DNA from 2 places in the Bacillus altaicus genome. Region 1 is predicted to be linked to the other one. Evidence: a T-box and tRNA genes for the amino acid it is inferred to sense, from the RefSeq annotation. Region 1 holds a T-box; the other holds one or more tRNA genes.

Region 1 (15,748 bases):
TAACCTACTTGAAGGCGTTTTTCGTCAATCATAATTGGACGACGTAAAATACCTGGATAGTCACGAATCATCTTATATAAATCTTGAAGTGGTAAAGACTCTAAGTTCACATTCAATTCTTGGAAAACTTTTGAACGAGTAGAAATAATCTCATCCGTTCCGCTTTCTGTCATACGTAAAATCTCTTTGATCTCATCAATCGTTAATGGATCTGAGAAAATATTACGTTCTGTATAAGGAATATGATTTTCCTCTAGCCATAATTTCGCCTTTCTACAAGACGTACAGCTTGGAGAACTATATAATGTTACCATACAAAGCTCACTCTCCTTAAAGAGTACAAATTCTGTACTAATTACAGTTTAAATTTCTAACTTCCGCAATTTTTTGCGATAACTTGTCTTATAGCAAAGTAAAAAATCGCAATTCATGTAAGCAACAACAATTACTTTTAATAAGTAACTTCTATAATCATTATACAATAGTTTTTGCAAGAAATATACAGTTAATTTACTGCTAGTTGAGAAAAATTCTCCGTGTACTCCACTGCTATGCAACATGATTACACTCATTAAAACTGTCCTTTAACAACGCTCTTCAACCCTTTTGATACTTGCTTTCTACAATAATTTTCACTTGATATACAATTACAGTTTCATAATCTTCCCCATTAGAAAGAGAGCGTTTTCTTACCTTTTCCCGACAAAACAATTGAGAAATGTAAGACTCTAAAGATTAGAAACAAAAAGAACATCTGTTCTTATTTTAACAAATCTCCCCGCTCATGTCTATATGCTTTCTAAAGTAAATCGAATATTTTTCTGACATTTCTTTCTTTTTTGCCATTTATCTCATACAATAAAAATACAGACAGGCAAAGGGGGAATTTGCATATGATCGCTTTCTTTACTGATTTTATCATTGTTGCTACCCTCATCATCGGAATAACAGCATTGATTGGTGTCATTACAAATAGCATCGGTGAAAAACTCTTTGGTGGGAAAGAAAAAATGAAGTTTGTTAACAAAAGTTTAGATGTACAATCTGGCTGGAACCAAGTTGGTGGAAAAGGCATTTATAAAAAACGTACGTACTAAAAAAAGCAGGTAATCACCTGCTTTTTTTGTTATTTCTCTACTGATGCCCATTTGAAGCTTACTTCCCCGCCGTATTTATGGTTGTACATATCTTTAATTGTTTCTCTTTGTAAATATGCTCTACCACGTTGATATACTGGAACAATCGCAGCGTCATCAAGTAACATTTTTTCTGCTTCTAATAAGTTTTTCCAGCGAGCATTTACGTCGCTTCCGTCTTTTTTCGCTTTCATAATAATCTCATCGTACTTCGGATTAGAATACTTCATTTTATTTTGAGATCCGTCAGTTACAAACATATCAAGATATGTAACTGGATCCGGGAAGTCTGCACTCCATCCAGAGAATGACATTACATAATCGCCAGCATCTTCTAATTTTAGTTTTTGCGCGAATGGTTGTTGTTTAATTTTCACTGTTAATCCTGGTAAATTCTTTTCTAATTCACCTTTTAAATATTCACCAGTTTTCTTCGATAATTCAACATCTTCATTTAATAGCTCTAATTCAATTTCGTTTTTACCAAGCTCTTTTTTACCAGTTTCCCAATACTTTTTCGCTTCTTTTACATTTGGTTTTATAATATCTCCATTTTCAGCACGGAAGTCTTGTTTATCCGGTCCTTTAATGAAATTATCAGGAATTAATCCCGTCGCTGGCTTAGAACCGTTATTTAATAATGTATCAACGAATGGTTTACGGTCAAAACCAAGTGAAATTGCTTTACGAATATTTTTATTTGCTAAAGCTGGGTCTTTTTGATTTAAGCGAAGGAAGAATACAGATGTATCTTCTACCGTTTTGAAATCTGGTTTTCCTTTATATTTATCGATGAACTCTGCTAATAACGTTGCTCGATCAACTGCGTTTGTTTCATATAAATTAATTGGTGTAGACGTATCTTTTACAATATTAAAGTTTACTTCCTCAAGCTTCACTTCTTTATTGTCCCAATATGATGCGCTCTTTGTCATTTTGAAGCTACGTTCATGTTGCCAATCACTTAATGTAAATGGACCGTTATAAAGTGTTGTATTTGCTTCTAAACCAAACTTCGTCCCTTGCTCTTTCACATACTTTTCATTAACAGGATAGAAGATCGGATAGACCATTAAATCAACAAGATATGGAATAGAATTATCTAATTCTACTTCTAATGTATGATCATCAATTGCTTTCACGCCTAATTGGTCTGGACTCATCTCTTTTTTATTAATTTTCTCAGCATTTTTTATATCGTACATAATGTACGCCGATTTCGCAGCTGTATCTGGATTAATTGCTCTTTGCCATGCATACACGAAATCTTTCGCCGTTACAGGGTCACCATTTGACCATTTTGCATCTTCACGTAATTTGAATGTATACTTTTTACCGTCTTCTGACTTTTGGAATTCTTTCGCTACACCTGGAACTAATTTATCATCTTTCCCAAGGCGGTATAGACCTTCCATCGTATTGTTCATTACTTTTGAAGAAACTGCATCAGCTGATAACGCTGGGTCCATCGTTGGAATTTCTTGTGTTTCAATTAAGTTAATAACTTGCTTCGCACCACTTTTCCCGCTATCCCCTTTTGCGTTCGCTTGCGGTTCATCTTTTTGGTAGCCACATGCCCCTAAAATCATGCTCATTGCTACTGTTGATGCTACAAAAACTGGTATCTTTTTTTTCATACTTTCACCCTCCAAAAAAATGTTAGCCCTTTCATTTTCAAACAGAAAGAAATTTATATATGTTCTAATAATTCATATTATACACACAAATATATTCTTTGTATATTTATATTTCTATTTTATTAAAATTTTCTGTTAACAATTCGTGTATTTGTAAACGTTTCAAACTGCGTTTTTATTGAACTAAAGTGTTAAAAATATTAAATTTTATACTTTTCTAAATTATCAGAGAAAAACAAATTTTATATCCTATAATATCTTACGTATAATTATTCTTCCTTTTCTGTCATAAAATGAAGGTTTATTCATATTGAAAATATGTAGGCTAAAATAAGTGCAAAGGATATGAAAGTGTGTTACGATACACTTTGCTAAAAATAGATATCGGTAAAGAGGGGACGGACATGACAGCAATTCACTCAAAAAACGGGCCAACAGAGAAATTAAGTTTATTCTTATTAACATGGCCTATTTTTCTAGAAGTTTTTCTTTTTATGCTGATGGGGATCGCTGATACTTTCATGTTAAGTGCATTATCAGACGATGCTGTATCTGGGGTTGGTGCAGCGAATCAATACCTTCATATCGCGATTTTAGTACTAGAAGTCATCGGGAATGGTGCAGCTATCGTTGTATCCCAATACCTCGGTTCTAAACGCTTTATGGAAGCATCAAAAATATCAGCATTAGCCGTCACATTAAATTTAGTGGTCGGACTCATTATAAGCGCCGGTTTTCTTTTATTCTCAAAACATATGATGATGGCAATGAACTTACAAGGCGATGTATTAACGTATGCACAAAGCTATCTATCCATCGTCGGAGGAGCTATTTTCCTTCAAGCTATTATTAACTCATTAGCCGCAATTATCCGCGTTCACGGCTTTACAAAGCAAGCAATGTTTGTTTCGCTTGGAATGAATATTATTCATATCGCCGGAAACTACGTACTTATTTTCGGGAAATTCGGTTTCCCTGAACTTGGTGTGCAAGGGGCCGCGATTTCTTCCGCTGTCAGCCGGTTAATCGCACTTATCGTTTTCTTCTGGTTACTGTATCGCGTTATGGAATACCGTGTGAAATTACAATATTACTTCACTTTATCAAAAGAATACGTTGGCAAAATTTTGAAGATTGGCATTCCATCTGCATTCGAACAAGTCATGTATCAAGCTTGCCAAATTGTCTTCCTATATTATGCAACATACTTAGGAACAGAATCGTTAGCTGCTAGACAATACGCTACTAACATTTCCATGTTCACGTATTTATTCGCCATTGCTATCGGTATGGGAACAGCTATTATCGTTGGACGCCTAGTTGGCGGAAATGAAAAGGATGAAGCTTACACACGCGTATGGAAAAGTGTACAATGGGCGATTGGTGTAACTTTATTTATGGTCATTCTCGTTGTTACATTCCGCACACAATTAATGGGACTATTTACGGATAACCCTCATATTATCTCTCTAGGGGCAAGCGTTCTTTTACTAAGTGTACTACTGGAAACAGGACGGACGATGAACATCGTCATCATTAATTCACTTCGTGCAGCTGGCGATGCAAAATATCCTGTTTTAATCGGCGCATTCTCCATGGTGTTAATGAGCTTACCACTCGGTTACTTTTTCGCCTTCCATTTAGACATGGGGCTCGTTGGTATTTGGCTAGCGATTGCTATCGACGAATGGACGCGAGCAATTATTATGTTCTTCCGCTGGAGAAGTAGATCGTGGGAAAATTATGCACTTGTTAAACCTGATGAACAAGAAGATAGTGCTTCTGTTCAAGCGCGATAAAATAAAAGTGTTTCTAAATGAAAAAAGGCGGCTGATTTCAGTCGCCTTTTTCTTCATTCTTGGAAACTCTTACTTCGCTGTCTTTAAACAGAAAAAGAACTTGGATAAAATCTCTTTATACTAAATTAAGTTTAAATAGTATAAAAAAATAGAGCCATCCTTCTGTAATAGAAGAATGGCTCTACTTTATTATTGATAGATTTCTTTATATTTCTTATACTCTGCTTCAGAACATAATACAAAATGTCCTGGGCGAATTTCGCGCATTGTTGGTGCTTCACTACCATAATCATGCTGCGATGGGTCGTATACGATACGTTTACGATTGCGCTCATAATCTGGATCTGGAAGTGGAATTGCTGATAGTAGTGATTTTGTATATGGATGCATTGGATTCGCATATAACTCTTCACTTGTTGTCAGCTCAACGATTTGACCACGGTACATTACACCAATGCGATCACTAATGTATTTTACCATCGATAAATCATGGGCGATGAATAAGTATGTTAAACCTTTTTCTCTTTGTAACTGTTTCAGTAAGTTTACAACTTGCGCCTGAATCGATACGTCAAGTGCTGAGATTGGTTCATCAGCAATGATAAATTCAGGTTCTACAGCTAGCGCACGAGCGATACCGATACGTTGACGTTGTCCGCCTGAGAATTCATGCGGGAAACGGTTCGCGTGCTCTTTATTTAAACCAACTGTATTTAACAGCTCGTGAACACGGTCCATACGCTCTTTTTTGCCTTTTGCTAGTCCGTGAATATCAATACCTTCTGCGATAATATCCCCTACTGTCATACGAGGATTTAATGATGCATATGGATCTTGGAAAATCATTTGCATTTTACGGTTGAACTTCTTAAGTTCTGTGCGTGATTTTTTCCCATGTACATTTTCACCATCGAACAACACTTCACCGGCAGTTGCATCGTATAAACGAATGATCGTTCTTCCAGTTGTTGACTTACCACAACCAGATTCTCCTACAAGTCCAAATGTTTCACCGCGGTAAATATCAAATGAAATATCATTAACTGCTTTAACAACACCACCACTCACATCAAAGTGTTGTTTCACATTTTTCACTTCAATTAATTTCTCACGTTGTTTAGTCATGTTGTTCACCTGCTTTCATTTGAAGAATACGTTTTTCAACAACTGCTGGTGGTTTTACTTCTGGCGCTTGCTCATGAAGTAACCAAGTTGCCGCATAATGTGTGTCACTTATTTTAAATAAAGGTGGTTCCATTTCAAAATCAATTTTCAGCGCCTGCGGGTTACGTGGTGCAAAAGCATCACCCTTTGGCGGTTTCAATAAGTCTGGAGGCGTTCCTGGAATCGCATATAGCTCGTCCTCTGAACCATCTAAGCTTGGCATAGATGCGATTAAGCCCCATGTGTATGGATGTTTTGGATTGTAGAAAATTTCATCAACAGTTCCAATTTCAACAACTTTACCAGCGTACATAACCGCAACTCGGTCTGCAACGTTTGCCACTACACCTAAGTCATGCGTAATGAAAATGATTGCTGCTTCTGTTTTTTGCTGAATGTCCTTCATAAGTTCTAAAATTTGCGCCTGAATTGTAACGTCTAGCGCTGTTGTCGGCTCATCGGCAATTAATAATTTTGGATTACAAGCTAACGCCATCGCAATAACTACACGCTGTCTCATACCACCTGAGAATTGGTGAGGATATTGTTTTAAGCGTGCTTCTGGATTTGGAATACCTACAAGGTCGATTAATTCTACAGCAACTTTACGTGCGTCTGCTCTACTCATCCCTTGGTGTTTAATAAGACCTTCCATAATCTGATTACCAATTGTCATCGTTGGATTTAATGATGTCATTGGATCTTGGAAAATCATCGCAATATCTTTACCGCGTACTTGCTGCATTTCTTTTTCTGTTAGTTTCGTTAAGTCACGACCTTCAAATATGATTTCACCGTTTTTAATACGTCCTGGAGGATTCGGAATTAATCCCATTAACGCTTTAGAAGTAACTGATTTACCAGAACCAGATTCTCCTACAATCGCTAATGTCTCTCCTTTTTTTAAATCAAAAGTAACACCGCGTACAGCTTGTACTTCACCTGCATGTGTATCAAAGGAGACTTGCAAATCTTTTACCTCTAGCAATGTTTTCATTTTTACTTCTCCCCTCTTTTACTTACGCATTTTTGGATCTAACGCGTCGCGTAATCCGTCTGCAATTAAGTTAAATGCTAAGATTAACATACTGATGACAACTGCTGGGATGAACATCATATGTGGATACGTTTGAATTGATTTATAACCATCATTTACAAGAGAACCAAGTGATGCGAATGGTGGCTGAATGCCTAGTCCGATGAAGCTTAAGAATGCTTCACCAAATACTGCCGTTGGAATTGTAAACATTGTCATTACGATAATTGGTCCCATTACGTTCGGAATTAAGTGCTTCACGATTAACTGTGTATTTGTTGCACCTAATGTACGAGATGCTAATACATATTCTTGGTTTTTTAATTTTAGGATCTGTCCACGAACGATACGCGACATCCCTATCCAACCTGTAATTGCCATCGCAAGTGTAATTGACCAAATACCTGATCCCATAATGATTACCATTAAAATAACGATGATTAAGTATGGAATACCGTTAATAATCTCCATAATACGTTGCATAATATTATCTACTCTGCCGCCGTAGAAGGCTGAAATACCTCCGTATGCAACCCCGATTACTAAGTCAATTGCTGCTGCTAATAGAGCGATATATAATGATACGCGCGTACCTTCCCAAGTTCTTGTCCATAAATCACGGCCAAGATCATCTGTACCAAACCAGAAGTACTCTTTAATATCACGTTTTTCATATTGGTCAACACCATATTGATCAGTACCGTCAAATGGTAACCAATGAACATTTTCAATCACTGGAATTTTCGGTGGCATTTTCGCACGACCTAAATCCTGCTCTTTATAAGAATGCTTACTTATCATTGGTCCTATAACTGCTAGTAGTACAATAAGCATTAATAATACGAAACCAAACATGGCACCTTTATGTTGGAACAAACGTCTTCTTACATCTTGCCAAAACGTTAAGCTTGGACGGGCAATGACTTCATTATCAACATTACTCTGATTGGCTTGTTGAAATAAATCTGGAGATAATTTTTGTACATCTTTCATCATTTTTTCCCTCCCGCTAAACGAATACGAGGATCAATAATTCCGTATAAAATATCGACAATGAAAATAACTAAGATGAAGATCGCACTATAGAAAATTGTAGTTCCCATAATAACTGTATAGTCATTCACTGTAATCGATTTAACGAATTGTTCCCCAAGTCCAGGTACAGCGTAAATTTGCTCAATAACTAGTGTCCCTGTAATTAATCCTGCAACCATCGGTCCTAAAATTGTTACAACTGGAATTAATGCGTTACGAAGTGCGTGCTTGATAATGATAACGCCTTGGCTAATTCCTTTCGCTTTCGCTGTTAAAATGTAGTCAGCTTGCATAACCTCAATTAACTCTGCACGAGCGAAACGTGCGATTGTTGCGATAACTGCCATCGATAAAGCAATTGTAGGCATTACTGTAAACTCCGGTCCCTTCCAGAATGCTACTGGGAACCAACCAAGTTTTACCCCTACAAAATATTGTAGTAGTGCGGCGAATACGAATGATGGTACCGACATCCCGAGTACGGAAATAATTGTCGCCCCATAATCGACCCACGTATTGTTCCGAAGTGCCGCAACGATTCCTAAAATTAACCCGATAAATGTTCCTAATATAATCGCTTGTAAACCAAGTTGTGCTGATGGTCCAATACGATCCACAATCATATCTGTTACTGGGCGGTTATCATACTGGAATGATACCCCTAAATCACCTTTTGCTAAGTTACCTAAGTAACGTGCATATTGAACTGGTACTGGATCATTTAAACCATATTTTTCAAGAATGATTTCTTTTTGTGCCGGTGATAACTTCTCCTGGTTTTTCAGCGGAGAACCCGGAAGTAATTTCATCAAGAAGAAAGTCAGTGTAGTAATTAAAAATAATGTCAAAGCCATGTACACGAAACGTTTTAATACGTAACGTCCCATAGTCAAGCACCTCCCCGTTTTTCTCAAAAGCAATAAGATAGTTTGAAATATTCTTACTTTTATTTTTTTAAAATAAGAGCACATGCCCATCATAGGCATATACCCTTGTAAACGATGGAAAAAAGATTATTTTTGTTCAACAGATGCCCATTTGTAAGTTAATTTACCACCGTAGTTAATCGGGATAATATCTTTTACAGCACCTTTTACTACATACGCTGAACCTTTTTGATAGACTGGAGCAATAACTGCATCCTCTTTAATTAACATCTTCTCTACCTCTAAAAGGTTGTTCCAGCGAGCCTGTAAATCTTTTGTATCTGTTTTTGCTTTTAGAATTAGTTCATCATATTTCGGATTAGAATATCCCGTTTTGTTTTGTGAACCATTCGTAACAAACATATCTAAATATGAGACTGGATCTGGGAAATCTGGACCCCAAACACCAAACGCCATATCATATTCCTGAGAGTCTTCTAACTTATTTTTTTGTGCGAATGGCTGCTGTTTAATTTTGATCGATAAGCCAGGTAAGTTCTTTTCCATCTCACCTTTTAAGAATTCGCCAATTTTTTTCGCATCTTCATTATCGAAGCTTAAGAATTCTAATTCGATTTTATCAGTGCCAAGCTCTTTCTTCGCTGTTTCCCAAAGTTTTTTCGCTTCTTTTGAATCCGTTTCAACTAGCTTTCCATTTTCAGCACGGAAGTCTTTTTTATTCGGACCTTCAGCGAAATCTTTTCCAACAAATCCGTAAGCACCAATTGCGCCGTTGTTTAAAATAACTTTTGCAATGTTATCACGGTCAAAGGACATTGAAATTGCTTTTCTTAAGTTTTTATTACTCAAATACTTATTATTTTGATTAAATCTTAAGTAGGCAACTCCTGCTTCTTGTCGTGTTTGGAACTCTGGAGTTTGTCTAAATTTATCAACAAATTCCGATGTTAGAGCCGCACGATCAATCGCATTTGTCTCATATAAATTTACATCAGTCGATGTGTTTTTCACAATATTGAAATTTATTTCTTCGATTTTAACCGTCTTGTTATCCCAATATGATGGATTCTTCTTAAATTGGAAGCTTTGTTCATGTTTCCAATCACTCATAACGAATGGCCCGTTATATAATGTTGTATTTGCCTCTAAACCAAACTTATCACCCTGTGATTTCACAAAGTTCTCATTTAGTGGGTAAAACACCGGATAAACCGTTAAATCAATAAAGTAAGGAACGGGATTGTCTAATTCCACTTCTAATGTATAATCATCAATCGCTTTTACACCTAATTGGTCAGCAGGTAATTCTTTTTTATGAATTTTTTCTGCATTTTTAATATCGAACATAATGTACGAATACGTCGCTTTTGTATCTGGATTTACTGCTCTTTTCCATGAATATACAAAGTCTTTCGCTGTTACAGGTTCCCCATTCGACCATTTCGCATCTTTTCTTAATTTAAATATGTATTTCTTCCCATCATCTAGCTTTTGGACATCTTCAGCAATCCCAGGCATTCTCTTCTGATCTTTGCCAGTACGATATAAACCTTCCATCGTATTATTTAATGCTGTTGAAGATGCAGAATCTGATGCTAACGATGCATCCATTGATGGAATTTCAGATAACTCTGTTAAATTAAGAATCTGTTTTCCGTTACTACTACTAGTAGTATTTTCTTTTCCTTTTGCTTTAGCGTCCTCTTTCTGGTAGCTACACGCGCCAAGCAACATACTTGCAGTTAAAGTTGATGCAAGTAATAACGGTATCTTTTTCTTCATGTTGTGTTGCCTCCCCTAATTGCACTTCCTGTACCCTCACTTGTAGAAAATTAGAATTGAAAGAATAATCTCCAAGTTTCTACAATTTTCATTATACATATAATTAGACGATTGTGAATATAGTTTTTTATTTTTTTGTTAAAATTTTTAATAAAATATTTATATTTTATTTTTTTTGTAAAGGAATACGTTAACATTGCTACCATCATCTTGAAATTAGCGCTTTAATTGCGTATAATTTTCAAAAAATTATTTATATTACTTATTATAGCTTTTATAGTATAATAATTCTAGTAATATTTTGACGGAGGGGAATATTTTGAATAAAGTTTTTTTTCATACTTGTATACTATTTTTGGTTGCGATAATCGCTTCTAGTGTGGGCGCATTCCTCGTTTCATCTCAATTTTTGTTGAATTTTGTCAACATCTCATTCTATATTGCATTGTTTTTTATTCTTATAGGTGGTTTTTTATTCATATTTCAAAATGGATTTTTTAACGTAACAATTTACGCATTCCAAAGAGTATTTGGTACGAATAAAAAAATTGAATCTTTAATTGAAGAAGCAGAGGAACCTATCGATAAGAAAGAACGTATTTATAAAACATATTCATTCAAATGGACGTATCCGATTTGTATTACCGGTATCGTACTTGGGTTGTTCTCGGTCCTCATTAGCTTTACTATTTTGATGTAGTTTGCAAACGCTGCTCCATATGATATAATAATCAGCAAAACATTTTGTTATAAAACTTTAGTTCTTTCATATTAAAAGGGCTCAGTTAACAATAAATTTATATGTATGCGATGATAAAGAAGAGTACATATTGGGGCAATTTCAGAGAGCTTGTGGGTGGTGTGAACAAGTAATTGTACAGTATGGAATGGGCTTTTGAGCACCAAACCGAACCGAAAGTAGTAGGCTTTGGCGTTATATCCAGACGTTATTATGGATCTTGAGAGATTTCACAGCTGTGAAATAATTAGGGTGGTACCGCGGTCCATTCGTCCCTATGTAATTTGGGATGAATGGGCTTTTTTGTATGCCTTCTCTTCCCCATCGCACATTCAATTTTAGGAGGAATTACTTATGTCAGTTATCTTTTCTGGTATTCAGCCAAGCGGAACAATTACACTTGGAAACTATTTAGGAGCTATGAAGCAATTTACAGAGCTTCAAAACGAACACGACTGTTATTTCTGTATTGTAAACCAACATGCGATTACAGTACCTCAAGACCCTGCAATGCTTCGCAAAAATATCCGCAGTCTTGCTGCGCTATACGTTGCATGCGGCATCGATCCTGAAAAAGCTACTTTATTTGTACAATCAGAAGTACCAGCACACGCTCAACTAGGATGGATTATGCAATCCGTTGCTTACGTCGGAGAATTAGAACGTATGACACAATATAAAGACAAAGCTTCAGGAAGAGATTCAGTTCCAGCTGGATTACTTACATACCCACCATTAATGGCTGCTGACATTTTACTTTACAACACAGAAATCGTGCCTGTTGGTGATGACCAAAAGCAACATATGGAATTAACACGTGATCTAGCAGAGCGTTTCAACAAACGCTTCCGTGAAGTGTTCACAGTTCCTGAAATTCGTATTCCAAAAGTAGGAGCTCGCGTTATGTCATTAACAGAACCTACGAAAAAAATGAGTAAATCTGATCCAAATCCAAAATCAATGATCAGTATGCTTGATGAGCCGAAAACAATCGAAAAGAAAATAAAAAGTGCCGTAACTGACTCTGAAGGCATGGTTAAATTTGATAAAGAGAACAAACCTGGAATCTCTAACTTATTAACAATTTACTCTTCATTCTCAGGAAAAACAGTAGAAGAAATAGAAGCAATGTACGAAGGAAAAAGATACGGCGACTTCAAAGGTGACCTAGCACAAGTAGTCGTAGAAGCAATTCGTCCAATCCAAGACAAATATAACGAACTAATCAACTCCCCAGAACTAGACGAAATTCTAGACAAAGGTGCCGAAAAAGCAAACCGCGTTGCATTCAAACAACTACGCAAAGTAGAAAATGCAATGGGATTAAGTAGAAAACGTAGGTAACATATAAAGCGGAAGCGGCTCGTTCAGAATGTGAGGGGGATTGAGCGCCTTCCTGCGAGGCGCTTTTTGCCTCGCAGGAAGGCGCGAAGCCACCGAACATTCTTGCCGCTGGAGCTAGATTTCACATAAAGTGGAAGCGGCTCGTTCAGCTCTGACTGGCTAAGGTTCTTTCGTATAAAAGGCGCTTTTTGCCTTCTTATGCGGAAGGTTCTTAGACACGAAGAGCTTGCCACCTCCATAAAAAAAACCGCCAATTGGCGGTTTTTTTCAATTTACCTTCTGCTCATTTTCCATTTCCCATAACTTTTCAAAAAACGGCTGTCCTTTTACAAGGCGCTCACATAATTGCTCGTGCTTCTCAGACCATCCAGTTTTCGCTTCATCATAAAGTTTAGCCCAAACATCTTCAAACTCCATATGTTGGACCATTCCGTACGCTGATGGATCCCACTCTGTGAACCAATAGCGAATTTCAGCTGGATTTTTCGTTGTATGTAATTGATCTAATGCCATAAATAATAATTGTTTTAACTGTCTTTCTTTACGAGTTAGGCCGTTCATAATGAAAGGTGACGGCGATAAAATATGATGTTCTTTTTCAATCTCTTCCACTTGGAACTCATACTTTTCTTCTTGCACATTTTCTACCATCTCATATACCATCTGTTCTTGACGAGGTATAAGCCTACTTTTTCTAATTGGCACATTATAGCCGATTGAATCAATCGCAATAATTCCTTTTCCATCTGTAACTACAAAACAATATTCTTGTTGCAAACGTTCGTGATTTTTACGAATATAAGCCTTATGATATACGTCTTCCAATAATTTTTGCGGAAGCTCTAATAATTCGTTCTCGATGTAATGATATAATGTGGCATCTACTTTTAATAATGGCACTTGATCTAATAGCTCAATCGTATCATCTTTCCGCCATTCGTAAAAATGACAAACATTATACCCATTCTCTTCACCTTCAAACCAATTTACCCATACATCATGTAGATATAACATTCACTACCCCTCACTTCACTACTGTTTGTACCAATCATTATGTTCATTTTTGCTTAACTTTATTCCACTTAAGGAAATATATTCTAATTATTATTTTTTCTTCTATAATATAAAAAAACAGGAGCGTTACCTCCTGTTTTTCATGAAACATGAAATGTATTTGCTTTATTCAATATTTCTTTCGCATCTATAGATAATAAAGACAGTGTATTTTCTCCTTCAAATGCTACACAATCTTTCACAATATGAAATCCAAGTGCATAGCCAAGCATTTTCGGATAAGAGTGCAGTCCATTTAATAAAACATCATGCTCCCTCGTACCTCTCTTTACATCTATTCGTTCTTGTATTGAATTTCTCCAATAATAAATAGCATCTTCTTTTGAAATGTAAGTAGTCCACGGTGCACATCTTTTTTCTGTATACCTTTCATACACAGCTTGCTCAGCTAACCCTTCCATAATCATCGTATCAAGTAATGTATACTCTGTTTCCTTCGTCTCAATTTGATGTAATCTACATATATGGTGGTATTCATGCGTTAATAAAGCTTTTAGTTCCTCTACTGAATTACGCCCACATACGAATAAGAAAATAACGTGACGCATAGATAAACCAGCCTTCCCGTTATATTCCTCTTGTACCGTTCGATTATATGAATCTGATAATAAAATAAAGATAGGGACATCTGGACCTTTTAGCCAACTTTTCAATTTTTCATACTCCATGCTAAGTTCTTTCCAAATTTCTTTTTTCTCTAATTCTTTAATTTCCTGCTCCCCCCGCATTATGGGGCGATACATACCTTTAGAGATTAAAAAGCGATACAGCCTCTCTTTTGGCAATGGAATATACTTTGTAAATTTCTCACAAAGCTTCTCTGGACGTCCATAATACCGATGTAACCATTCTGCCGTTTCAACAACCCCCACCTTCATCCCTCCTTTTCTTATGTATATGCAAAAAAGAATGGAACGTAAAGGTGATAAAAAATAAATAAGGTGTCTTTTCGTAGTACTTTACGAAAAGACACCTTATTGTACATATTACTTATATGCTTTAAATACTAATACTGCGTTATGGCCACCGAATCCTAGTGAATTACTTAATACCGCGTTTACTTCTTGATGTCTCGCTGTATTTGGTACGTAATCTAAATCACATTCTGGATCTGGTGTTTCATAGTTAATCGTCGGAGGAATTACTCCGTCTGTGATTGATTTAATAGAGAAGATCGCTTCAACAGCACCAGCTGCTCCTAATAAATGACCTGTCATTGATTTCGTTGAGCTAATTGCTACTTTATATGCATGCTCTCCGAAAGTTTCTTTAATTGCCATCGTTTCATACTTTTCATTTGCATCTGTACTTGTACCATGCGCATTAATGTAATCAATATCTTCTGGCTCTAGACCTGCATCAGCTAAAGCTTGACGCATCGCACGAACTCCGCCTTCACCACCAGGAGCAGGCATTGTAATATGGAATGCATCACCAGTTGCACCATAGCCGACAATTTCCGCGTAAATATGAGCACCACGCGCTAACGCATGCTCTAATTCTTCAAGAATTAAAATCCCAGATCCTTCTCCCATTACAAATCCACTACGATTTTTATCAAATGGACGGCACGCTGTTGCTGGGTCTTCATTAAATGTTAGTGCTTTCGCTGAACTAAACCCTGCGAACGCCATACTTGTTAACGGCGCTTCTGCTCCGCCTGTTATCATCGCGTCAGCATCACCGCGCTGGATTACTTTAAACGCATCACCAATTGAGTTTGCTCCAGATGCACAAGCTGTTACAGAGCAAGTATTAATTCCTTTCGCTCCTGTAGCGATTGACACTTGACCTGCTGCCATATCTGGAATCATCATTGGTACGAAGAACGGGCTCACGCGGCGCGGACCTTTTTCAGTAAAAATCTTAAATTGTTCTTCGTATGTTTCCATACCACCAATACCAGAACCAACCCATACACCAATGCGTGGTGCATTTTCTTCTGTAATTTCAAGCTTCGCATCTGCAACTGCCATTTTCGCTGCTGCTACTGCATATTGCGTAAAGCGGTCCATACGGCGCGCTTCTTTTTTATCTATATATTTTTCGACTTCAAAGTCGTTAATTTCTGCTGCTACTTTTGCAGGAATTTGTTCTGAATCTATTCTTGTAAGT
Region 2 (15,748 bases), 610 kb from region 1:
GGTTATGCAGCAATGGAGCTGCAATTATCTTTTTACTGGTATGATTTCTTCTTATTCCTACTCATGGTAGGGGGAGGGGCACTTGTGTACGGCGGGATATTTGTTACGCTTGCAAGTCTTGGCTTTTGGTCGGATTCGAAAAGTTCCATTATGCCGCTTATGTATAACATAGGGAATTATGGACGCTACCCTGTTGATATTTATAACCGTGTTATTGGCTTTGTTTTAACGTTTGTTTTACCGTTTGCATTTGTTGGGGTATATCCAGCAGCATACTTTTTAAGAAAAACAGAGTGGAATAGCTATGCTTTCGCAACGCCAATTGTTGGTGTTATCTGTTTTACTATTGCAATCACCCTCTGGAATCAAGGGGTTAAACGATATCGTGGTGCAGGGAATTAATTATAGAAGCTTGTTCGTTTCTAAGGGATAAATCAGCTATAGTCCTCATACATATAAAATGAGGTGGAGGACATGTTATGGGGATTTATTCTATTAATTGCAGCAATCGCTATTTTGAGAAGTGTCCAATTATTATGGAGTTCATATTCAAATTCCAATCGTTTCTTTTCGCTGTATAATTTAGCTACGTTGTTTTTAATTTATACAACGGTACTGATTGCGTTTGGATTAAGTTATGTTGTGCTAGAGGAAATGGGTTTTGCAGTTTTGAAAGAAGATGGGGATCGGTTAAGTGCTCATTCCTTTCAGCTCGTTGAAATATGTTTATATTTTAGCGCGGTTACTTTATTGTCCGTTGGATATGGTGATATAGCTCCGATTGGAATCGGAAGATGGATTGCAATTGGAGAAGCGCTAATTGGATATACATTACCGTTTGCATTTGTGGTAAGGACTGTAATGGACAATGAAAAATAAGGTAGCATTTGTTATAGTAATAGAAAAGAAAAGGAGTGATAACAATGATCACAGTAGGAGAAATAGCACCGGAATTCACATTAGAGGGAAGTACCGGAGAACAAATTCGCTTAGCTGACTTCCGAGGTGAAAATGTAGTTTTATATTTTTACCCGAAAGATATGACTCCAGGGTGTACAACTGAAGCATGTGATTTTCGTGATGCATATGGATTATTCCAAGAGAAGGACACGGTCATCCTTGGTGTCAGTCCTGATTCGGTGAACAGACATATGAAATTCATCGAGAAGCATGAGCTTCCATTTGTACTTTTAGTAGATGAAGATCATAAAGTAGCAGAATTGTACGATGTTTGGAAGTTGAAAAAGAACTTTGGAAAAGAGTACATGGGAATCGAGCGTTCTACATTCCTTATCAATAAAGATGGTGAACTTGTAAAAGAATGGCGTAAAGTGAAAGTGAAAGGACATATTGAGGATGTTCTTTCTTATATAAAGTGAAACTTTAATCAGTGGGGGGTGTCTATCCACACTGATTATTAGCCAGCAAATAGCGGGATAAAATAATCTATATTAATGTGGAGAAAAAATATATATATAAGGCATGCGTCTATACATATTTTCTTGCGATACATAAAGTGAAAGTGTAGGGCATACCTCCTCAGATGATAGTATTCCAAGTGCGATTATGTCGCACTTTTTTCTATGTAAATGTATAGGAAATGGGGGAAGTTATATAAGAATAAGGCTATATACAAAAATAAACCACATACTTATAGTAGAAATATTGACGATTTATAAGAAAAAGAGTACACTCTTTATAAGAATTATAAAATAATAATCCGTATAGAATCGGGGTGCATGACGGTGGTCAAAGAAGAATTAAAAGAAGCGCTAGAAATGCTGAAAAATACGGGTGTACGCATTACTCCACAGCGTCATGCTATTTTAGAGTACCTTGTGGAATCTATGACGCACCCAACAGCGGATGACATTTATAAAGCATTAGAAGGTAAGTTTCCAAATATGAGTGTTGCAACTGTTTATAATAACTTACGTGTGTTTAAAGAAGTTGGACTTGTAAAGGAATTAACTTATGGGGATGCTTCAAGTAGATTTGATTATGTTACAAGTCAACATTATCATGTGATTTGCGAAAAATGTGGTAAGATTGTTGATTTTCCTTATGGAGGTTTGGAACAGCTTGAAGAGGAAGCTGCGAAAACGACAGGCTTCGTTATTAATAGTCATCGCTTAGAAATTTATGGCGTTTGTCCAGAGTGTCATAAGGCGTAATATATAATAAAGAAAGAGGGTGACGATTTCGTCACCCTCTTTCTTTATTATATATTACTATTTAGGATTTATAGCTCTTCTTATTATATTTCTCATCAAATTCTTTTCCTTCTAGATTTCGATCAAGTGTTAAAGGTTGATTGCAATGCATACATGCGTCGACACGACCGAGCATTTTTGTTGGTTTATCGCAGCTTGGACAAATAATTTGTATCGTTTTTGTAGATAACATACCAATCCAAAAGTAAACAACAGTGCTAGCGATGACAGCTAAAAAACCAACCATCATAAAGGTTGTCATAATAATGATGTTTTCGCGAAAAAAGACACCTAAGTATGCAATGAAGAGGCCGATAAATACTAAACTCAATGCAAAGGTTCGGATTTTATTAATTTTGTTCGAATATTTAATACCCATTCCCACCACACTCCTATAGGAATAATATAACACACAATTTAGAATATTTTATGAAAACGAAGACGATGACTAAATTTATCACTTATTAAAGAACAGTAGTGCTTTCTTTTAAGATGCAATACAGAAAGAGATTAGGTGGAAGAAGCATGTCTATAAAAGAGGAGTAGTAATTTTTTTCTATAGTTAATTTAGCTTTTTAACGGGATGTGAAATTTTTTTGTGAAAAGTATTGACCCTACATATACTGCATGATATATTAATAAACGTCGCTGATGCGGAAACGCAGTAAACGACAAAAAAGAAATTTGAAAAACTTAGTTGACATCGAAAAACGAAGATGTTAACATAAGGAAGTCGCAATTGAGCGACGAAGTAGTTCTTTGAAAACTGAACGAAACAAACAACGTGAACGTCAATTTTTATTTTTAGATGCTAGACAAACTAACTTTATTGGAGAGTTTGATCCTGGCTCAGGATGAACGCTGGCGGCGTGCCTAATACATGCAAGTCGAGCGAATGGATTAAGAGCTTGCTCTTATGAAGTTAGCGGCGGACGGGTGAGTAACACGTGGGTAACCTACCCATAAGACTGGGATAACTCCGGGAAACCGGGGCTAATACCGGATAATATTTTGAACTGCATAGTTCGAAATTGAAAGGCGGCTTCGGCTGTCACTTATGGATGGACCCGCGTCGCATTAGCTAGTTGGTGAGGTAACGGCTCACCAAGGCAACGATGCGTAGCCGACCTGAGAGGGTGATCGGCCACACTGGGACTGAGACACGGCCCAGACTCCTACGGGAGGCAGCAGTAGGGAATCTTCCGCAATGGACGAAAGTCTGACGGAGCAACGCCGCGTGAGTGATGAAGGCTTTCGGGTCGTAAAACTCTGTTGTTAGGGAAGAACAAGTGCTAGTTGAATAAGCTGGCACCTTGACGGTACCTAACCAGAAAGCCACGGCTAACTACGTGCCAGCAGCCGCGGTAATACGTAGGTGGCAAGCGTTATCCGGAATTATTGGGCGTAAAGCGCGCGCAGGTGGTTTCTTAAGTCTGATGTGAAAGCCCACGGCTCAACCGTGGAGGGTCATTGGAAACTGGGAGACTTGAGTGCAGAAGAGGAAAGTGGAATTCCATGTGTAGCGGTGAAATGCGTAGAGATATGGAGGAACACCAGTGGCGAAGGCGACTTTCTGGTCTGTAACTGACACTGAGGCGCGAAAGCGTGGGGAGCAAACAGGATTAGATACCCTGGTAGTCCACGCCGTAAACGATGAGTGCTAAGTGTTAGAGGGTTTCCGCCCTTTAGTGCTGAAGTTAACGCATTAAGCACTCCGCCTGGGGAGTACGGCCGCAAGGCTGAAACTCAAAGGAATTGACGGGGGCCCGCACAAGCGGTGGAGCATGTGGTTTAATTCGAAGCAACGCGAAGAACCTTACCAGGTCTTGACATCCTCTGAAAACTCTAGAGATAGAGCTTCTCCTTCGGGAGCAGAGTGACAGGTGGTGCATGGTTGTCGTCAGCTCGTGTCGTGAGATGTTGGGTTAAGTCCCGCAACGAGCGCAACCCTTGATCTTAGTTGCCATCATTAAGTTGGGCACTCTAAGGTGACTGCCGGTGACAAACCGGAGGAAGGTGGGGATGACGTCAAATCATCATGCCCCTTATGACCTGGGCTACACACGTGCTACAATGGACGGTACAAAGAGCTGCAAGACCGCGAGGTGGAGCTAATCTCATAAAACCGTTCTCAGTTCGGATTGTAGGCTGCAACTCGCCTACATGAAGCTGGAATCGCTAGTAATCGCGGATCGAGCATGCCGCGGTGAATACGTTCCCGGGCCTTGTACACACCGCCCGTCACACCACGAGAGTTTGTAACACCCGAAGTCGGTGGGGTAACCTTTATGGAGCCAGCCGCCTAAGGTGGGACAGATGATTGGGGTGAAGTCGTAACAAGGTAGCCGTATCGGAAGGTGCGGCTGGATCACCTCCTTTCTATGGAGAATTGATGAACGCAGTTCATCAATAAACGTTGACTTGTTTTGTTTCGTTCAGTTTTGAGAGAACTATCTCTCAAGTTTAAATGTATGTTCTTTGAAAACTAGATAACAGTGTAGCTCATATTTTTTTAATTTTAGTTTGGTTAAGTTAGAAAGGGCGCACGGTGGATGCCTTGACACTAGGAGTCGATGAAGGACGGGACTAACGCCGATATGCTTCGGGGAGCTGTAAGTAAGCTTTTATCCGAAGATTTCCGAATGGGGAAACCCACTATACGTAATGGTATGGTATCCTTACCTGAATACATAGGGTATGGAAGACAGACCCAGGGAACTGAAACATCTAAGTACCTGGAGGAAGAGAAAGCAAATGCGATTTCCTGAGTAGCGGCGAGCGAAACGGAATCTAGCCCAAACCAAGAGGCTTGCCTCTTGGGGTTGTAGGACATTCTATACGGAGTTACAAAGGAACGAGGTAGACGAAGCGACCTGGAAAGGTCCGTCACAGAGGGTAATAACCCCGTAGTCGAAACTTCGTTCTCTCTTGAATGTATCCTGAGTACGGCGGAACACGTGAAATTCCGTCGGAATCTGGGAGGACCATCTCCCAAGGCTAAATACTCCCTAGTGATCGATAGTGAACCAGTACCGTGAGGGAAAGGTGAAAAGCACCCCGGAAGGGGAGTGAGAGATACCTGAAACCGTGTGCCTACAAATAGTCAGAGCCCGTTAATGGGTGATGGCGTGCCTTTTGTAGAATGAACCGGCGAGTTACGATCCCGTGCAAGGTTAAGCTGAAGAGGCGGAGCCGCAGCGAAAGCGAGTCTGAATAGGGCGTTTAGTACGTGGTCGTAGACCCGAAACCAGGTGATCTACCCATGTCCAGGGTGAAGTTCAGGTAACACTGAATGGAGGCCCGAACCCACGCACGTTGAAAAGTGCGGGGATGAGGTGTGGGTAGCGGAGAAATTCCAATCGAACCTGGAGATAGCTGGTTCTCCCCGAAATAGCTTTAGGGCTAGCCTTAAGTGTAAGAGTCTTGGAGGTAGAGCACTGATTGAACTAGGGGTCCTCATCGGATTACCGAATTCAGTCAAACTCCGAATGCCAATGACTTATCCTTAGGAGTCAGACTGCGAGTGATAAGATCCGTAGTCAAGAGGGAAACAGCCCAGATCGCCAGCTAAGGTCCCAAAGTGTGTATTAAGTGGAAAAGGATGTGGAGTTGCTTAGACAACTAGGATGTTGGCTCAGAAGCAGCCACCATTTAAAGAGTGCGTAATAGCTCACTAGTCGAGTGACTCTGCGCCGAAAATGTACCGGGGCTAAATACACCACCGAAGCTGCGAATTGATACCAATGGTATCAGTGGTAGGGGAGCGTTCTAAGTGCAGTGAAGTCAGACCGGAAGGACTGGTGGAGCGCTTAGAAGTGAGAATGCCGGTATGAGTAGCGAAAGACGGGTGAGAATCCCGTCCACCGAATGCCTAAGGTTTCCTGAGGAAGGCTCGTCCGCTCAGGGTTAGTCAGGACCTAAGCCGAGGCCGACAGGCGTAGGCGATGGACAACAGGTTGATATTCCTGTACCACCTCTTTATCGTTTGAGCAATGGAGGGACGCAGAAGGATAGAAGAAGCGTGCGATTGGTTGTGCACGTCCAAGCAGTTAGGCTGATAAGTAGGCAAATCCGCTTATCGTGAAGGCTGAGCTGTGATGGGGAAGCTCCTTATGGAGCGAAGTCTTTGATTCCCCGCTGCCAAGAAAAGCTTCTAGCGAGATAAAAGGTGCCTGTACCGCAAACCGACACAGGTAGGCGAGGAGAGAATCCTAAGGTGTGCGAGAGAACTCTGGTTAAGGAACTCGGCAAAATGACCCCGTAACTTCGGAGAAGGGGTGCTTTCTTAACGGAAAGCCGCAGTGAATAGGCCCAAGCGACTGTTTAGCAAAAACACAGGTCTCTGCGAAGCCGTAAGGCGAAGTATAGGGGCTGACACCTGCCCGGTGCTGGAAGGTTAAGGAGAGGGGTTAGCGTAAGCGAAGCTCTGAACTGAAGCCCCAGTAAACGGCGGCCGTAACTATAACGGTCCTAAGGTAGCGAAATTCCTTGTCGGGTAAGTTCCGACCCGCACGAAAGGTGTAACGATTTGGGCACTGTCTCAACCAGAGACTCGGTGAAATTATAGTACCTGTGAAGATGCAGGTTACCCGCGACAGGACGGAAAGACCCCGTGGAGCTTTACTGTAGCCTGATATTGAATTTTGGTACAGTTTGTACAGGATAGGCGGGAGCCATTGAAACCGGAGCGCTAGCTTCGGTGGAGGCGCTGGTGGGATACCGCCCTGACTGTATTGAAATTCTAACCTACGGGTCTTATCGACCCGGGAGACAGTGTCAGGTGGGCAGTTTGACTGGGGCGGTCGCCTCCTAAAGTGTAACGGAGGCGCCCAAAGGTTCCCTCAGAATGGTTGGAAATCATTCGTAGAGTGCAAAGGCATAAGGGAGCTTGACTGCGAGACCTACAAGTCGAGCAGGGACGAAAGTCGGGCTTAGTCGATCCGGTGGTTCCGCATGGAAGGGCCATCGCTCAACGGATAAAAGCTACCCCGGGGATAACAGGCTTATCTCCCCCAAGAGTCCACATCGACGGGGAGGTTTGGCACCTCGATGTCGGCTCATCGCATCCTGGGGCTGTAGTCGGTCCCAAGGGTTGGGCTGTTCGCCCATTAAAGCGGTACGCGAGCTGGGTTCAGAACGTCGTGAGACAGTTCGGTCCCTATCCGTCGTGGGCGCAGGAAATTTGAGAGGAGCTGTCCTTAGTACGAGAGGACCGGGATGGACGCACCGCTGGTGTACCAGTTGTTCTGCCAAGGGCATAGCTGGGTAGCTATGTGCGGAAGGGATAAGTGCTGAAAGCATCTAAGCATGAAGCCCCCCTCAAGATGAGATTTCCCATAGCGTAAGCTAGTAAGATCCCTGAAAGATGATCAGGTTGATAGGTTCGAGGTGGAAGCATGGTGACATGTGGAGCTGACGAATACTAATAGATCGAGGACTTAACCATATAATATGAAGCTAATGTTATCTAGTTTTGAGAGAATATAAAAAACTTATTGACTTTCTAAGTGAATCAAGTATAATAATGTTTGTCTCAAGCGAATATAGTCTGGTAATGATGGCAGAGAGGTCACACCCGTTCCCATACCGAACACGGAAGTTAAGCTCTCTAGCGCCGATGGTAGTTGGGACCTTGTCCCTGTGAGAGTAGGACGTTGCCAGGCAATATTATTCCGCAGTAGCTCAGCGGTAGAGCTATCGGCTGTTAACCGATCGGTCGTAGGTTCGATTCCTACCTGCGGAGCCATTGGAGAGCTGTCCGAGTTGGCCGAAGGAGCACGATTGGAAATCGTGTATACGTCACAAGCGTATCAAGGGTTCGAATCCCTTGCTCTCCGCCATAAGCATTTTATAATATTTGGCCCGTTGGTCAAGTGGTTAAGACACCGCCCTTTCACGGCGGTAACACGGGTTCGAATCCCGTACGGGTCACCACTTTTGGAGGATTAGCTCAGCTGGGAGAGCACCTGCCTTACAAGCAGGGGGTCGGCGGTTCGATCCCGTCATCCTCCACCATATAAATTATATGAATAATATTGTCGCGGGGTGGAGCAGTACGGTAGCTCGTCGGGCTCATAACCCGAAGGTCGCAGGTTCAAATCCTGTCCCCGCAACCAAACATTTTCGTAATGTGGTTGCTAACACTTATCATATAATTATATAAATAATATTATCGCGGGGTGGAGCAGTACGGTAGCTCGTCGGGCTCATAATCCGAAGGTCGCAGGTTCAAATCCTGTCCCCGCAACCAAATGGTCCCGTGGTGTAGTGGTTAACATGCCTGCCTGTCACGCAGGAGATCGCCGGTTCGACCCCGGTCGGGACCGCCATTTTAATAAGGCTCGGTAGCTCAGTCGGTAGAGCAGAGGACTGAAAATCCTCGTGTCGGCGGTTCGATTCCGTCCCGAGCCACCATTTTAATAAAATATGCCGGCTTAGCTCAATTGGTAGAGCAACTGACTTGTAATCAGTAGGTTGGGGGTTCAAGTCCTCTAGCCGGCACCATGTAAGTTTCGGAGGGGTAGCGAAGTGGCTAAACGCGGCGGACTGTAAATCCGCTCCTTTGGGTTCGGCAGTTCGAATCTGCCCCCCTCCACCAGTTATATAGGGGCATAGTTTAAAGGTAGAACTGAGGTCTCCAAAACCTCCAGTGTGGGTTCAATTCCTACTGCCCCTGCCAAATATATAAACACAACATGGCGGTTGTGGCGAAGTGGTTAACGCACCGGATTGTGGCTCCGGCATTCGTGGGTTCAATTCCCATCAGTCGCCCCATTTTTATTTTTTAAAATTACAAATAAATTAATGGATACTTACATATAATTAAGTAAAACTTCGGTGGGCTATAGCCAAGCGGTAAGGCAACGGACTTTGACTCCGTCATGCGCTGGTTCGAATCCAGCTAGCCCAGCCATTTTTGCGGAAGTAGTTCAGTGGTAGAATACAACCTTGCCAAGGTTGGGGTCGCGGGTTCGAATCCCGTCTTCCGCTCCATTTTAACTTCATATGGCGGCATAGCCAAGTGGTAAGGCAGAGGTCTGCAAAACCTTTACCACCGGTTCAAATCCGGTTGCCGCCTTTATTTTATGCCGATGTGGCGGAATTGGCAGACGCGCACGACTCAAAATCGTGTTCCTTCGGGAGTGTCGGTTCGACCCCGACCATCGGTATCGGTGAATTAAAAAAGACCCTAACAGAAATGTTAGGGTTTTTTTTGTTAAATTATGCTATGTGATTCTAAAATTCGTAATAAACTTAGGAATTCATGTATAATATAACTTGTCGAAAGAACAAAATGATAATGATTTATATTATGTCTGTAATATGAATCAAAAATGAACTTTTTATATTTCTTTTAAAAATGTGTTGAATACACATTATATTTCATATTAATATTTTTATGTAGATTTAAAATGGGAAAGAGAGTGGAAAGTATGGGCCGTAAATGGAACAATATTAAAGAAAAAAAAGCATCAAAAGATGCAAATACAAGCCGTATATATGCGAAATTTGGACGTGAAATTTATGTGGCAGCAAAACAAGGCGAGCCAGATCCAGAATCAAACCAAACGTTAAGAGTTGTATTAGAACGTGCGAAAACATACAACGTGCCAAGAACAATTATTGACCGTGCGATTGAAAAGGCAAAAGGCGGTTCAGAAGAAAACTATGACGAGCTTCGTTATGAAGGCTTTGGACCAAACGGATCTATGGTAATTGTAGATACACTGACAAATAACGTAAACCGTACTGCAGCAGATGTACGGGCTGCATTTAGCAAAAACAGTGGTAACATGGGTGTAAATGGTTCTGTGGCTTACATGTTTGATGCGACAGCTGTTATCGGTCTTGAAGGTAAAACGTCAGATGAAGTTCTTGAAATCTTAATGGAAGCAGATGTAGATGCACGTGACATTCTAGAAGAAGAAGATTCTGTTATCGTTTATGCTGAACCTGATCAGTTCCATTCAGTACAATCTGCACTTAAAGGTGCTGGTGTTGAAGAATTTACAGTTGCAGAATTAACAATGCTTGCACAAAGTGATGTAGAACTTCCTGAAGATGCTCAAGTACAATTTGAAAAAATGGTTGATGCATTAGAAGATTTAGAAGATGTACAGCAAGTTTACCACAACGTAGACTTAGGGGAATAATAAGGTGAAACTTTAATCAGTGGGGGGTGTTCATCCGCCACTGATTATTACCCCTAACCAATCGGGCGTTTACTGCCCACAAATAGCGGGATATAAGACAGAAGACCCTTTCGTTTAACGAACTGGGTCTTTTTTTATTGAAATAGTTAAGGTGATAAAGTTTTAAAGGGGTTTTGTTGTAGTTATGGAATATGGTTATAGATAGTATTTTAAATAATCGTATTTCTAGGAGGTATTTCTGTGGAGCATAAAACACCAAAGCATATTGTTGCCGTAGCAGGTTACTTAACAAATGAAAAGAATGAGGTGCTTTTAACGAAAGTGCACTGGCGAGCTGATACGTGGGAAATGCCTGGAGGACAGGTAGAAGAAGGGGAAGCGCTCGATCAAGCTGTTTGCAGAGAAATAATGGAGGAAACAGGATTAACTGTGAAGCCTATCGGAGTTACAGGGATTTATTATAATGCTTCTGTGCATATTGTAGCTGTTGTTTTTAAAGTAGCATATGTTAGTGGTGAAATAAAAATTCAACCTGAAGAAATACAAGAGGCTAAATTTGTTGCTTTAAACGAAGAGAACATCGATGAGTATATAACGCGTCCTCATATGAAATCCAGGACACTTGATGCGATGAAAGCAACGCATTTCATTCCATACGAAACATGGGAAGTTCAGCCATATAACCTTATAGGAAGGTTGTAAAGTTTAGGTTAGTTATTTGAGGACAGCTCAAATTGCTAACCTTTTCTTTATGTATAATGTTTCAAAAAAAGGTCACAATAATAAAGTGTAGGCTAATAATTAGTGGAGGAAGCAGGGCTACTACCTAATTTCCTAGCTTTAGCCAAGTTTTGAGGGAGAAGTCTTACTGCATACAAATAGCGAGATAATCTGAAAGCTAGTATTGATTTGTGGAACGTTTGTTCTGTATAATGGTGATATATCATATATAATTAGATTGCTAGATGTTTAAAAGTATAAATGTATAAACTGATATAATAAAAGAATAAAGTGAAATGAAGGAGAGTCCTACTTCCTATAAATAGTATGATAAACAAATGTATATTCAATATTTCATATGAATAGTAGATAAAAAAGGACTGTGATACAATACATTTTTACACCTTACAATGTTGTAAGGTAGGTGTAAGAGAAATCGATGGGATATTCTTTTACAAGAAGGTATTCTTAAATTAAGAGTTATATATGCTGTGTGGAAAAGAGGTGTTCGAGATGAAAGAACGAGTATTATCTAGAGTGAATTATCATCAAAAAGTTGCATTAAATCCATTAACTAAATTTCTTTATAAAGCCATTATATTATTATTATTATTAAGTTTTGCATTATTATTCGTTGGAAATGTAATGATTGAGCGAAGTGATATTAGTAAATTACATGTACCCGCTAAGTTAGAGGTGCCAGAATCATTAACACACGCATTTATTGCGACGGAAGATAAAAGGTTTTATCATCATAACGGTTTAGACTATATAGCAATTATTCGAGCTTCTATTGAAAATATAAAAGCTGGTGGTGTTGTGCAAGGAGGAAGCACGATTACACAGCAGCTATCTAAAAATGCTTTTTTATCTAATGAACGTACATTTTCTCGTAAGTGGAAAGAAATTTTTTATACGAAAAAAATTGAACGTACATTCACAAAGGATGAGATTTTAAAATTATATGTGAGTAATATTTACTACGGAGAAGGAGCATGGGGAATTGAAAAAGCAGCAAACCTTTACTTCGGTAAAAAGGTGGATCAATTAACGTTGGCAGAGAGTGCAATGATGGCTGCTGTAGTAAAAGCACCAGCATATTACTCACCTGCACAAAATTATGATAAAGCAGTTGAAAGACGAAATGTAGTTTTAAGACTAATGGAGAGAGAAGGATATATAAATCATGATGAGTATGTGCAAGCAGTTAGTGAGAAATTAGTAATTCGTCATGATATAAAAACAGAGCAGTCTATGTTAAAAAATGCACGTGAAAAAGCAGTAAGTTAAAAGAAGTTCCTATATAGGGCTTCTTTTTTTGAATAATTTGTGACAAAAGACGACACAATATTGTCACAAATGTTGTATTTTTGTAATTTATGTGAGCGTGTTCATTGCGTGACCTATGTAAGTATTGATATTATGTGTATTGTGTACAATGATGTATACAGAATATGAAATTAAAGAGGAATGTATATGAAATCATCAAACAAACTCATGGTTCTTGGTATAGTTTTTTCTATCGCAGTATTGATTGTAATCGGGACGATTGTGTATAGCATCATAAATGACAAGAAAGATAAAGGGAATGAGATGTTTGCTTATTCTACGCAACAATCTTTAGGGAAAGATGATGCTCCAGTTAAGGTAGTTGAATTTGGAGACTTTAAATGTCCTGCTTGTCGTACTTGGGATGTAACGGTATTACCACGATTAAAAGAAGAGTATATTGATAAAGGTAAAGTGCAGTTATATTTTATTAACTTCCCGTTTATCGGAAAAGACTCTGATTTAGGTGCAGCTGCCGGTGAAGCAATTTATAAACAAGATCAAGATTCATTCTGGATTTTCTATGATGAGATTTATCAAAATCAAAAGAAAGATACGGAAGAATGGATTACAGAAGAATTACTTCTTAATATTGTGAAAGAAAAGCTTCCGAAAATTAATGTAGAACAGTTTAAAAAAGATTTACACAGTAAAGAAATGAAAGACAAAGTACGTAAAGATTCAGATCGTGCTCAAAAATTAAAAGTTCAAGGTGCTCCTTCAGTATATATAAATGGGAATCTTGCAAACCCTGATTTCGATAGTATGAAGAAGGCGATTGATAAAGAATTGAAAAAGTGATGAGGTATCTCATCACTTTTTCGACTTTTTTCGATAAATTTCTTGCTTCGATTTTTTTTACATGCTATACTACTTTACATAAGTTATTTCAATATCTTATATTTATTCATATTTGCGGGTGTAGTTTAGTGGTAAAACAAGAGCCTTCCAAGCTCTGGTCGAGAGTTCGATTCTCTTCACCCGCTCCAAATTTTATTTAATGTTTTTCTAATAAATTGTGATCAACGCAGTGTTTCGTTTCTAAGATAAACGAAGCATTGCGTTTTTTTAATGTTTGAAAATCATAATTGTATGCGAAAATAGAAGTAAAGAATATTATTCCAAAAGTGAATTGCTAACCAATATAGTCGTTACATAAGGGATGGATTCATCGGAGGAGGCGATAAAGAATGGATTTTGAACAATTAAAGCAAGATGTAATTGCGTATAGTAAAACGATTGGTATAGATAAAATAGGTTTTGCCAGTGCTTCACCATTTGAGGAGTTAAAGCAGCGTCTAATCCAGCAACAACAATTGAATTATCAGTCTGGATTCGAAGAACCTGATATAGAGAAGAGAACGAATCCACAGCTATTGTTACCTGGTGCGAAATCAATTATTGCGATTGCTTTAGCGTACCCTTCAAAATTAAAAAATGCACCATTAAGTAAGCGTGGAGAACGTCGCGGGATTTTTTGTCGTGCTTCTTGGGGCCAAGATTATCACCTTGTTTTACGAGATCGTTTGCAAAAGTTAGAGGCGTATTTAATCGAAAAGCTTCCGGATATAGAAGTGAAATCAATGGTTGATACAGGGGAGCTAAGTGATCGAGCTGTTTCAGAGCGTGCCGGTATTGGATGGAGTGGTAAGAACTGCGCTATTATTACACCGGAATTTGGTTCGTATGTATACTTAGGAGAAATGATTACGAATGTTCCATTCCCTCCTGATCGGCCAATAGAAGATCAATGTGGAAGTTGTACGAAATGTATTGATATTTGTCCTACAGGTGCTTTAGTACAAGGCGGGCAGTTGGACTCGAAGAAATGTATTGCATTTTTAACACAGACAAAAGGATTTCTGCCTGAAGAATACCGCGATAAAATAGGAAATCGTATATATGGATGTGATACGTGTCAGACTGTTTGTCCGAAAAATAAAGGAATGGATTTTCATAACCATCCTGAAATGGAGCCTGATCCTGAATTAGTTAAACCATTATTAACACCACTTTTAACAATTGGTAATCGTGATTTTAAGGAAAAATATGGGGTTATGTCTGGTTCATGGAGAGGTAAAAAGCCATTGCAACGAAATGCTATTCTAGCACTTGCACATTTTAAAGAAACAGCAGCAATTCCTGATTTAATCGGTGTTATGAAAGATGATCCAAGACCAGTACTTCGGGGAACAGCAGCATGGGCACTTGGGAAAATTGGTGGAGATGGAGTAGGAGAAGCCATTGAAAAAGCGATGGAACGTGAGAAAGATGAAGAGGTTCTTCATGAAATGAATCGTGGACTTGAATTGTTAGCACAGAAAAAAGAGTAGATAATATCTCCCTTTTTCATATTGTAATATGGGAGGGAGACGAAATGGTTGTAAAAGCGAATATTGAAAAGCAAGTGCAACAGTTTTTAGCATATATAACAGAGAAACGAACAGATGTAGATGGTATTGCAGTAGATTTGTTACAAATGGTACAGAGAAAGAAACAATTGTTTCAAAAGCGTAGTGCACATATAGTGAAAGCAACTGCAGATATTTCTTTCATTAGACAATTAAATAGTAATGAGCATCAAGAAATTGATTATCAAATACACTTGAAATATTTAATTAAGCATAAAGAATTATTTTATATCGAAGAGGAACAATTAAAACGACGAGTTTGTTTGAAAAATAGTCGTATAATAGATGATTATGCTCTTGAAGTGTCAGAAGAAATAGGAATAGGTGAAACGTTAGAACGGGAAGTCACGAAAGAAAAATACGGTTCATATCAATATAATCGTTTAGAGGCAGTGAAATATGCAGAGCGTTGGTGGGATGATCGCAATCCTGCATACCGTAATTTTCCTGATAATTGTACAAATTTCATTTCACAATGTCTGCACACTGGAGAAGTGCCAATGAATGGACATCCTAATATTCGTAAAGGGTGGTGGCAAAGGGGAAACCAGTGGAGTTGGAGCTGGGCTGTAGCACACTCTTTTTATTGGTATTTGTCAGGTGCTACAGCTGGTCTTCGAGCAGAAGCAGTAGAAAAGCCAGAAGACCTTATTCTTGGCGATGTAATTGCGTATGATTTTGAGGATGATGGTAGGTGGAATCATACGACAATTGTAGTAGCAAAAGACGCAGATGGTATGCCGCTTGTAAATGCACATTCAGCGAATAGCCGCAGGCGTTATTGGAACTATGAAGACTCTAGTAAATATACACCACAAATGAAATATAAATTCTTTCATATTATTAATGGGTAGAGATTTTTCGTTCAAGTGGTATAATACGTAGTAGACAAAAAATAGAGGTGAATATCGCGTGGGAGTAC

What was found. A T-box is a leader RNA that pairs with one kind of tRNA and senses whether it is charged. The one in region 1 lies ahead of trpS (tryptophan--tRNA ligase), so its partner is inferred to be a tRNA-Trp.
Region 2: it has a tRNA-Trp gene. The T-box ahead of trpS (tryptophan--tRNA ligase) is inferred to sense a tRNA for this amino acid. The anticodon was not compared.

Annotation. Positions count from the first base shown of each region.
Region 1 covers NZ_CM143394.1:4,260,019-4,275,766, forward strand. The annotation lists gene spx (transcriptional regulator Spx) at 1-314, opposite strand, end outside; gene ACE38F_RS22060 (hypothetical protein) at 894-1,097, shown strand; gene ACE38F_RS22065 (peptide ABC transporter substrate-binding protein) at 1,127-2,773, opposite strand; gene ACE38F_RS22070 (MATE family efflux transporter) at 3,127-4,572, shown strand; gene ACE38F_RS22075 (ABC transporter ATP-binding protein) at 4,762-5,697, opposite strand; gene ACE38F_RS22080 (ABC transporter ATP-binding protein) at 5,690-6,733, opposite strand; gene opp3C (oligopeptide ABC transporter permease) at 6,752-7,768, opposite strand; gene opp3b (oligopeptide ABC transporter permease) at 7,765-8,694, opposite strand; gene ACE38F_RS22095 (peptide ABC transporter substrate-binding protein) at 8,821-10,476, opposite strand; gene ACE38F_RS22100 (DUF3899 domain-containing protein) at 10,796-11,176, shown strand; T-box leader at 11,278-11,495, shown strand; gene trpS (tryptophan--tRNA ligase) at 11,570-12,559, shown strand; gene ACE38F_RS22110 (YjbA family protein) at 12,827-13,573, opposite strand; gene ACE38F_RS22115 (DUF2268 domain-containing putative Zn-dependent protease) at 13,714-14,505, opposite strand; gene fabF (beta-ketoacyl-ACP synthase II) at 14,620-15,748, opposite strand, start outside.
Region 2 covers NZ_CM143394.1:4,874,787-4,890,534, reverse strand. The annotation lists gene ACE38F_RS25280 (ABC transporter permease) at 1-402, shown strand, start outside; gene ACE38F_RS25275 (potassium channel family protein) at 475-879, shown strand; gene bcp (thioredoxin-dependent thiol peroxidase) at 924-1,379, shown strand; gene perR (peroxide-responsive transcriptional repressor PerR) at 1,746-2,174, shown strand; gene ACE38F_RS25260 (YgzB family protein) at 2,236-2,592, opposite strand; rRNA gene ACE38F_RS25255 (16S ribosomal RNA) at 3,040-4,592, shown strand; rRNA gene ACE38F_RS25250 (23S ribosomal RNA) at 4,739-7,659, shown strand; rRNA gene rrf (5S ribosomal RNA) at 7,761-7,876, shown strand; tRNA gene ACE38F_RS25240 (tRNA-Asn) at 7,885-7,959, shown strand; tRNA gene ACE38F_RS25235 (tRNA-Ser) at 7,962-8,053, shown strand; tRNA gene ACE38F_RS25230 (tRNA-Glu) at 8,073-8,147, shown strand; tRNA gene ACE38F_RS25225 (tRNA-Val) at 8,153-8,228, shown strand; tRNA gene ACE38F_RS25220 (tRNA-Met) at 8,253-8,329, shown strand; tRNA gene ACE38F_RS25215 (tRNA-Met) at 8,387-8,463, shown strand; tRNA gene ACE38F_RS25210 (tRNA-Asp) at 8,467-8,542, shown strand; tRNA gene ACE38F_RS25205 (tRNA-Phe) at 8,552-8,627, shown strand; tRNA gene ACE38F_RS25200 (tRNA-Thr) at 8,642-8,717, shown strand; tRNA gene ACE38F_RS25195 (tRNA-Tyr) at 8,728-8,811, shown strand; tRNA gene ACE38F_RS25190 (tRNA-Trp) at 8,819-8,892, shown strand; tRNA gene ACE38F_RS25185 (tRNA-His) at 8,912-8,987, shown strand; tRNA gene ACE38F_RS25180 (tRNA-Gln) at 9,052-9,126, shown strand; tRNA gene ACE38F_RS25175 (tRNA-Gly) at 9,132-9,206, shown strand; tRNA gene ACE38F_RS25170 (tRNA-Cys) at 9,221-9,291, shown strand; tRNA gene ACE38F_RS25165 (tRNA-Leu) at 9,301-9,382, shown strand; gene ACE38F_RS25160 (YebC/PmpR family DNA-binding transcriptional regulator) at 9,647-10,366, shown strand; gene ACE38F_RS25155 (NUDIX hydrolase) at 10,607-11,068, shown strand; gene ACE38F_RS25150 (transglycosylase domain-containing protein) at 11,600-12,376, shown strand; gene ACE38F_RS25145 (DsbA family protein) at 12,563-13,216, shown strand; tRNA gene ACE38F_RS25140 (tRNA-Gly) at 13,331-13,404, shown strand; gene queG (tRNA epoxyqueuosine(34) reductase QueG) at 13,606-14,748, shown strand; gene ACE38F_RS25130 (amidase domain-containing protein) at 14,793-15,680, shown strand; gene trmL (tRNA (uridine(34)/cytosine(34)/5-carboxymethylaminomethyluridine(34)-2'-O)-methyltransferase TrmL) at 15,739-15,748, shown strand, end outside.